Regions from separate parts of the Halorhodospira halochloris genome, predicted to be linked through region 2. Evidence: predicted binding sites of a transcription regulator. Region 2 holds the regulator's gene; each other region holds the start of a gene.
What was found. Region 2 encodes sigma-54, which starts transcription at its own class of promoters, with help from an activator protein. Its sites were predicted from a motif close to TGGCANGNTNCNTGCTT; they were not measured.
Positions count from the first base shown of each region.

Region 1: a site for sigma-54 is predicted at 651-667, ahead of nifE (nitrogenase iron-molybdenum cofactor biosynthesis protein NifE). Genes of this name have one in related genera too.
Region 3: a site for sigma-54 is predicted at 1,328-1,344, ahead of flgB (flagellar basal body rod protein FlgB). Genes of this name have one in related genera too.
Region 4: a site for sigma-54 is predicted at 836-852, ahead of HH1059_RS12805 (TorF family putative porin). Genes of this name have one in related genera too.

Region 1 covers NZ_AP017372.2:1,304,797-1,306,999, reverse strand. The annotation lists gene HH1059_RS06130 (lipid A deacylase LpxR family protein) at 1-149, opposite strand, end outside; gene nifE (nitrogenase iron-molybdenum cofactor biosynthesis protein NifE) at 734-2,191, shown strand; gene nifN (nitrogenase iron-molybdenum cofactor biosynthesis protein NifN) at 2,195-2,203, shown strand, end outside.
Region 2 covers NZ_AP017372.2:2,028,569-2,030,771, reverse strand. The annotation lists gene hpf (ribosome hibernation-promoting factor, HPF/YfiA family) at 1-324, opposite strand, end outside; gene HH1059_RS09300 (RNA polymerase factor sigma-54) at 337-1,809, opposite strand; gene lptB (LPS export ABC transporter ATP-binding protein) at 1,865-2,203, opposite strand, start outside.
Region 3 covers NZ_AP017372.2:2,386,897-2,389,099, reverse strand. The annotation lists gene HH1059_RS10820 (chemotaxis protein) at 1-262, shown strand, start outside; gene HH1059_RS10815 (CheR family methyltransferase) at 283-1,107, shown strand; gene flgB (flagellar basal body rod protein FlgB) at 1,383-1,784, shown strand; gene flgC (flagellar basal body rod protein FlgC) at 1,791-2,203, shown strand, end outside.
Region 4 covers NZ_AP017372.2:2,794,533-2,796,735, forward strand. The annotation lists tRNA gene HH1059_RS12795 (tRNA-Gly) at 116-189, shown strand; gene HH1059_RS12800 (SirB2 family protein) at 305-685, opposite strand; gene HH1059_RS12805 (TorF family putative porin) at 941-1,639, shown strand; gene gorA (glutathione-disulfide reductase) at 2,049-2,203, shown strand, end outside.

The sequences.
Region 1 (2,203 bases), 720 kb from region 2:
GTGAACATATCGTTTTCGTGGGTTACGGAGATACTCCTATTCCCCGCCGTAACCAATCCGGCATAGGCAAGAGTCGTAATCAACACCGCACAAAGCAGAACGACTCTAATAAAAAATCGTCCCAAAAAGCAGCTACGGTTGCTACTCATTAGATCCCTTAATCCATCATGATTGATCATGTGCTTGCAGCACCCGGGGAAAGCTTCTAATGCCTCTGTTAAGTCACCCAGCCCAAATCCACCCGAGCCGTAAAGATAGGCCAAGTAGAGGCGGACCCTGCGATCCCTGCCCTTGGTCGACCAAATATTCGCGCCCTTCTCTAGTTATCGGAATTCCTGAACAAACCTAAAGCGCTCACAAGCCTCTAGCAGCCTTTCAGGCAGTATTGCCAACTAGCATACATAAGGGGTTTCGGCTGTAAGGATGTGGCTGTTGAAGCACCAGGGGGCACCTCTCAAACATCCCCTGAGCCAATTGGATTTCCCCGGTGTGGAGGTCTTGGCGCCAGGGATGGCGCCATGAAGCCTCCAGGGGTGGATTCACGGCGTCCTCCACACCGGGGCAACCAATTGACTCAGGGGATGTTTGAGAATCCCCCCACCCGGGGGCTTCAACGTCGCTAAGACTCTGCCGAGGCGAGCCAAACCGTGCGGCACGCTACTTGCAGAAATCATTAAAACCATGGGGCACAACCAGCCCCGGACATGCAACAAGCTCAAAAGGTAAGATAGTCATGCCAACCGAGGAAGCAGCCACCGATGACAGCCTCACTAAGCGGGAGAGCACATCGCCCGACTCATCAGCCAAACCCCGCAGCGATCCCAAGTCTGGGTGCAAAAAGGGCGCCTGCCCGAAGCCCCAACCTGGTGCAACAGCCGGCGGGTGCGCCTTCGATGGTGCACAGATAGCGCTGCTCCCAATAGCAGACGCCGCCCATATCGTCCACGGCCCTATTGCCTGTGCCGGTAGTTCCTGGGATAACCGCGGCACCCGCTCTACCGGGCCGACGCTCTGGCGTATCGGCATGACCACGGATATCGATGAGCAAAGCCTTATTATGGGCCACGGTGAGCCGCGCCTGTATGAGGCAATCAGCCACGCCGTGCACCATTATAAACCGGCTGCGGTCTTCGTCTACACCACCTGCGTACCTGCCTTGAGCGGACAGGATATAGATACCGTCTGCCGTGATGCCGAACGTGACTATGGGCTGCCGGTTGTGCCGGTTGATTGCGCCGGCTTTTATGGCGCTAAGAACTACGGCAATCGTATCGCCGGCGCTACCCTCATCGATCACGTCATCGGCACCCGTGAACCGGAACCGGTCGCACCATCAGCCCAGCGCCCCGGCATAAAGGTACACGATATCGGCATGATCGGTGAGTTCAACATCGCCGGCGAGCTATGGCACGTAACCCCCCTTTTCGATGAGCTAGGGCTGCGCTTGCTTGCCAATATCTCGGGGGATTCACGCTTTCACGAGATTCAGACCTTGCATCGTAGTCAAGCAAACATGGTGGTTTGCTCAAAGGCGATGATGAATGTCGCTGAACGGCTCAAGCAGGATTACGGCACCAACTACTTTGAAGGCAGTTTTTACGGCGTAGCCGATACCTCAGCGGCGCTGCGCAACTTCGCCCATCTGCTCGACGATCCAGATCTAGCGCAGCGCACCGAAGAGCTTATCGCGCGTGAGGAGGCACGGGTCAGTGAGGCCCTTGAGCCTTGGCGCGAGCGACTTAAAGGCAAACGGGCTTTGCTCTATACCGGCGGAGTAAAGAGCTGGTCGATAGTCTCAGCGCTGCAGGATCTAGGCATGCAGGTAGTGGCTACCGGCACGCGCAAATCGACTGATGCTGACAAGGAGCGGATACGTCAGCTGATGGGCGAACAGACCCGGATGCTCGACAGTGGTGGACCGCAATTGCTCATCGACACATTCAAAGAGCAGCAGGCCGATGTCCTCATAGCCGGAGGCCGGAATATGTACACCGCCCTTAAGGCGCGCATCCCCTTTCTCGATATCAACCAGGAGCGCCCCCACGCCTATGCCGGTTATGAAGGGATGATTGAGCTAGCCCGGCAGCTTTGCCTGACCATAGACAGCCCGATATGGCCGCAAGTTCGTGAGCCGGCGCCCTGGGATATGCCTCGGCAGGGCGTTACCACAGCTAAACATGAAGAGGCCTAAACGATGCCCAGC
Region 2 (2,203 bases):
CTGGCTCGACTTTAAGGACGTGCCCTGACGTTTCTTGTCTACCGCTTTATCCTTCTGTTTCTTTATCTGCCGATCCAGTTTGTCGATCAGCGCATCGATTGCTGCGTACATATCATTAGAGACTGCATTTGCAAATACCCTGCCTCCACCACTGCCGAGCTGTATATTAGCCTCCGCTTTCTGTTGCAATTTTTCAACAGATAGTATGACTTCAGTGTCAATCAAATTGTCAAAGTGACGCTGTAGCCTGCTCATCTTGTCATTTACATAGTCGCGTAAGGAGTCGGTAATCTCTATATGGTGACCGCTGAGTTTGATTTGCATGGCTTGGATCCTTCATTTGCGAAGTTCTGCAGCTTGCGTCTTATTGCCGTAGCCTCTTTGTTTGACTTTGCGTTGCGAAGACGAGGCAATGCCCAAAGATTCACGATACTTGGCTACGGTCCTACGTGCTACCTTGATGCCCTCATCCCTGAGAGATTCAGCGATGGCGCTGTCACTAAGCGGTTTGCTGGTCTCTTCAGCGCTTATCAAGCGTTTTATTCGTGCCCGGATGGCAGTAGCAGATGCCTCACCTCCATCTGTGGTGCTTACGTGACTGGAAAAAAAGTACTTGAACTCATACGTCCCACGTGGTGTGTACATGTATTTGTTGGTTGTTATCCGCGATATTGTAGACTCATGCATGTCAATTGTCTCGGCTATCTCGCGCAATACCAGAGGCTGCATGGCCTCCTCGCCGTGGTCCATGAACTCTCTTTGCCGATCGACGATGGCGCTGGCCACCTTAAGCAGCGTCTCATTGCGGCTTTGCAAGCTCTTTAACAACCAGCGAGCCTCCTGGAGGTGGGTCCGTAAACAGTGATTATCGGCACTAGTATCGCCGCGTTTAACGAGACTGGCGTAGTAGGGGTTGATCCGTAGAGTAGGCGTCATCTCGCGATTGAGTTCAACATGCCAAGCGCCGTCCTGGCGGAATACGGTAACGTCAGGAATGATGTACTCTGGTGCAGAGTTGCTCAGTTGTTGACCCGGCCGAGGATCGAGGCTCCTGATCAGTTCGAGTGTTTCGTCAACAGCCGAGCCACTCAAGCCTAGCTCGGCTTGTATCTCGTCATAGCGCTGCTCGGCGACTCGTTCCAAGTGGTTGAGGACTATTTCCATCGCTTCCCCTCGCCAAGGTGTGGTTTCGGGGAGTTGCTCAAGCTGAATAAAAAGTGCCTCTGCAGGTGATCGAGCGGCTATGCCATGCGGATCCAAGCGCTGGATACGGGCAAGGATAGACTCCACATCGCTAGGGCTGAAATGGATGCTTGTCGGAAGCTGGCCGTGTATCTCTTCAACACTTGACTGGAGGTAGCCGTCCTCATCAATAGAATCAACAATGATCTCGGCAACTAAACGTTCACTCTCGGTAAGGTCCTCCATCTCCACTTGCCAGAGCAAATGCTCTATCAGTCCCTGGGGGTTGGAGCTGCGATTCTCTAAGATGTCTGTGGCTGAATCAGCTCCTGGGGATGCGCAGGCGTAGCTGGCGTCATAAATATCTTCCCAGCTGGTATCCAAGGGTAGTTCGTCGGGTATTGCCTCACCGCTAGGTTGCTCTTCCGCGTTTTGATCCTGATTTGACTTGTCTGCAACGCTTGTCTCTTCGCCCTCATCAGTCTCCAGCATTAGATTGGATTCCAGCGCCTGCTGGATTTCGTTATGCAATTCGAGACTAGACAGCTGCAGCAGCCGAATGGCCTGCTGTAACTGAGGCGTCATGGCCAGCTGTTGGCCCACTCTTAGCTGAAGCGTTTGCTTCATATCAAATTCTTTACAGTGGTGGTTAAATTTTCAAACAGTACTACACTAAAGCTTATCATAAGCTAAAATCCTCACCCAGATAGACCTCCCTTACTTTAGGGTCAGCGAGGATTTCTTGGGCGTTTCCTGCAGCTAAGACCCGGCCGTCGCTAAGGATATATGCCCTCTGAACAATGCCCAGGGTTTCGCGTACGTTGTGGTCGGTAATGAGAACACCGATGCCGCGATCGGCTAACCGGCGAACTATCCGTTGAATGTCGCCAACCGATATTGGGTCGACTCCGGCGAAGGGTTCATCCAATAAAATAAATTGCGGATTAGCGGCAAGGGCTCTGGCAATCTCAACCCGACGCCTTTCCCCTCCAGACAGAGAAATTCCCATAGAATCGCGAAC
Region 3 (2,203 bases), 360 kb from region 2:
CCAGGAACCATCTGGCTTGGACGATTTGCTCATGGTTGTCTCTGACATAGAGATGCCAGCTATGGATGGCTATACCCTGACCGCGCGACTGCGTGAGGATGATAGTATCTCCTCCGTATATGTCCTGCTGCACTCTTCTCTGAGCGGCGTGTTCAATACAGAGATGGTCCGTCGGGTGGGAGCCGATGAGTTTCTAGCTAAGTTTCATGCCGATGAGCTCGCTGATCGGGTTAGAGGGCGTCTTCAGGCGCTCGGCGATTGATAGACACAGAGGAGGAGACATTGGCCGAGCTGTCTATTAAAGACGAAGACTACCGAGCTTTTGCCCGGTTCCTTGAGCGTGCTTGCGGTATAGTCCTTGGTGAGAACAAGCAGTACCTGGTGGCTAGTCGCCTGGCTCCAGTGCTCCAGAATGAACAGATCCCAAATTTGGGTGAACTGGTCAAGGCCCTCGAGAAGCGCCCTTCGGCGGATCTAAAGGGGCGTGTTATAGAGGCCATGACCACGAATGAGACTCAGTGGTTTCGTGATACTTACCCGTTCGATGTTCTGCGTAAGCACATCTTGCCGGAGATGGAAAAGCAGCGCATACCCACAGTACGCATTTGGTCAGCGGCTTGCTCATCCGGCCAGGAGACTTACTCCATAAGCATGACGGTCGAGGAGTATCGTGCCTCGGGCGGGCGAATTGAGGCCGAGATTATAGGCACTGACATATCTCCGGCTATGATTGATCAGGCCCGCCGGGGGCGTTATACAGCCAACGTCGCCAGCCGGGGGCTGGCCTCTGAGCGCCAAAAGAGATTCTTCGATGAGGTGGGGGAAAACACCTGGGAAGTCAAGCCAAACATTCGCAAAAGGGCTAGCTTCAAGGTCCATAATTTGCTCGAGAGTTACTCGGGTTTAGGGCGTTTTGATGTAATCTACTGCCGTAATGTGCTCATTTACTTTGGCTGGGAGTCCAGGCGAGATATCATCAATAGGATGGCGCAGATAACTAAGCCTGGAGGTTTTCTTGTGGTTGGTGCATCTGAGTCTTTGGCCCGTCACTCTGATGCCTTTGAGTTGATTCGGCTCGACGGGGGAGTAGTGTATAAGCGCAAATAGCGGACCGCGCCGGCATGTTGACTAGAAGTTCCCTAGTCAGGCGGCGGGCTACTCGGGCATAAATTCGGTTAGCGGCGCGGTTCGCTGACAGGCGCCTTGGCGCGCTAGGGTCTGCCGCTACCCGCTGATTGGCAACAGAGTGCCGGCAAAGACGGCAAAAATTTGCCGCCGACACTGGGGGCGTGCTGCCTAAGCTGTTGATTCTGTTTTATGTGATTTTTGGCATGTAATCTGCATGGCCAACCAGGTGGCCAAGAACTAACGGAGAGAGCGCGATGCGCATCGGTCTTGACCAAGCCTTCTCTACCCATGAGCAGGCACTGAATTTGCGCGGTGAGCGGCATGAGCTGCTTGCCTCCAATATAGCTAATGCCGACACGCCTAATTACAAGGCGCGCGACATGGATTTCCGCACGGCTATGAGGGAAGCGACGCAGCCGCCCCAACAGCCGCTGCAGGCTACTAACCCGCAACATCTGCAGCCGGCATCACACGTATCGGCGGGTGATCCGAAATCTTTATACCGTCAACCGCATGGTGCTTCTCTTGACGGCAATACGGTGGAGATGCATGTGGAGCAAGCTAAGTTTGCTGAAAACGCGGTTAACTACCAGGCCACACTAGAGTTTCTTAACGGTCGCATAAGCAAGCTTTCCGGCGCCTTAAGAAGGGAGTGATAGCAGATGTCCTTGATGAATGCGATTGATGTCGCTGGAACCGGCATGAACGCACAGCAGCTACGGCTGAATACCGTGGCAAGCAATCTGGCTAATGCCGAGACCGTTGCCGGGAGCCCTGAGGAGGCCTATCGTGCTCGCCAGCCCGTCTTTGCAGCGGCACTGCACCAGGCTCAAGGGGGTTATCCGCAGCAGGGTGGGCCACAGCCTGCGCAGACCCCAAGCTGGGCTGAAAGTGGTGGTCCGGTTGATCGAATGAGTCCGGTTAGCTTTCAGCGCCAGTTTTTTGGTGGTGAGCCGGTGAATGGTGCCCATATGCAAGACCCATGGGCCAGCCCCTCGCCGAGCGTGCCGGTGTTTATGCCCGGTGTGGTAGAGAGTGACGCCGAAGTAGAGCCTATCCACAAGCCACACCACCC
Region 4 (2,203 bases), 770 kb from region 2:
GCCACCTTAAGAGGTCAACTCCGGTGTGATGGCTTAATGTGCAGATAATCTTGCACAGCACCGGCTACAAGATTAACATTGGATGCGAGATGAAGTCGTGCGTCTCAGACATTAAGCGGGTGTAGTTCAATGGTAGAACTCCAGCTTCCCACGCTGGCGGTGTGGGTTCGATTCCCATCACCCGCTCCAAATTAATTTAACGCCTTCACCAAGGCTACCCTCGGCCTGTCCCGCGAACCGCTGATGGGGATGCTACCAACCCCCTCCCGGGGGACGGAGCAGTGCCCCATATCCGCGCAGCACTTCACAGGAATAACAGAGGTTGGCGGGTAATGCTTACCAGCAGCACATAGCCAAATACCAATATGGCGCCCAGATAGGCCTTGGCTCTGATATTTCGTCCCCTCTCACCACTGCCTAAGGCTATAGCCCCCAGCACTATGTAGCCAACCAACCCAATGACCTTGGCCGTAAGCCAATGATCGACAAAGGGGTACTGTTGGACTACAAACATTAGCGCCAGTGCACTAACTAGGAGCACTGTGTCTACCGCAGAGGGGATGGCACGCAACGCCCGGTGGTAGAACCACTCAGACCCATTAAACATCAGAAAACCGCGGGCTACGAACAGCCCGATACTCAGATACGCGGCAAGGGCATGGAAGATATAAAGCGTCGAGTGCATGGTTAGTTCCTTATCTTGTTATTAGCTATCCGGGGAGCCTTTATTCCAAATTCTGCCCGCCCAGCCCCGTCGTCGACCATACTTGCCTGATATTTATAAATGCAAGAACGCTATCTGCACCATGATGGTGCCTAAAACGGCGCTGGCAAGCGGCATGATTCGTGCAGACCTTTAGTCAGGCCTGATAGGTATATTGCTTGATCTGTTCGGCCCTATTCAATCCAGGAACCATGACAATTTAAAGGTGTAGCAATCATGAAAAGATCACTCCCCCTGTTGACCGCAAGCGGCATCTTCCTCGGCCTTTCTCAATCTGCCAGCGCTGGCGAGGAACTCGGAGCCGGCTTTACGCTTAGCTCAAACGTTGCAATTACCACAAACTACGTTTTCCGTGGTGCCACTGAGAGCGATGAGGAGCCCTCAGTCCAAGGTGGTTTCGATTTCACACACGAGTCGGGGGCCTACCTTGGCACATGGGCTGCGAGTGTCGCCGGATATGGTGGCGGCGAGGTGGAGCTGGATTATTTCGCCGGTTACGGCTTTGACGTCACTGACACCATATGGGCCGATGTTGGCATCTACTACTACGGCTATCCAGACGCTGACGGTGACCCCGACACAATCGAACTCTATGCCGGTTTAGGGACTGCATTTGGAGATATTGAGGGTGACTTCTACATCCACTTCTCGGACGACTACTTCGATCTTAATGAGTCAGTCTATCTAGAGACCAACTGGACTATGCCGATCGCCCACGGATTTTACGGCATGGCCCACCTCGGTTATCTAAACCTGCTTGACGCTGATGATGAAGTGGAAGACGATGCCTATGACATACTAATTGGGGCCGGATACGAGTATGGCTCTCTCGATCTTAGTTTATCATTTACCTACACGGATGATGGTGATGATGATGAAGATTTTGTTTTCTTTACCATCGCTCGAGACTTCTAAGGCCTAGGTTAAAGCTTCAAACTGCATCTCTTAAGGTTCGGCTCCCGCCACCAGCATTTGAATCAAACCGGGAGCCGAGCCAATCTCCATCCAGCAGCTATAGAGTCCTTCTCGCCAACGATTTATTGAATGGCCTGGCATGATCAATCACTCCCCTCTACACCAGATCAACCTCTAGCGCTAAAGATAGAATTCTTTTAAAATCCTCCAATTAGTGCCCACGCGGAGGAGCAGTCAAACCTGACTGCTCGGCTTTATTCACGCTCTCTGCCCGGCTAAGGCAAGTGATTTACTAAAGGGAGCTGTTGGGGAACCCTAAATCTCCCCGGGGCAGCTAATGGCACCGGGTAAGTTCTTAGAGACGCCCTATTGAGCTGGATTCAAACCAAAGCCTAGTTGATTGGACGAAATGACTGAGAAATACGATCTTATTGTTGTTGGCGCCGGCAGCGGTGGTATCGCCACGGCCCGACGAGCGGCCTCTTACGGGGCCAAGGTGGCAGTGGTAGAGAAACAACACCTCGGCGGCACTTGCGTCAACGTCGGCTGTGTGCCCAAGAAGGT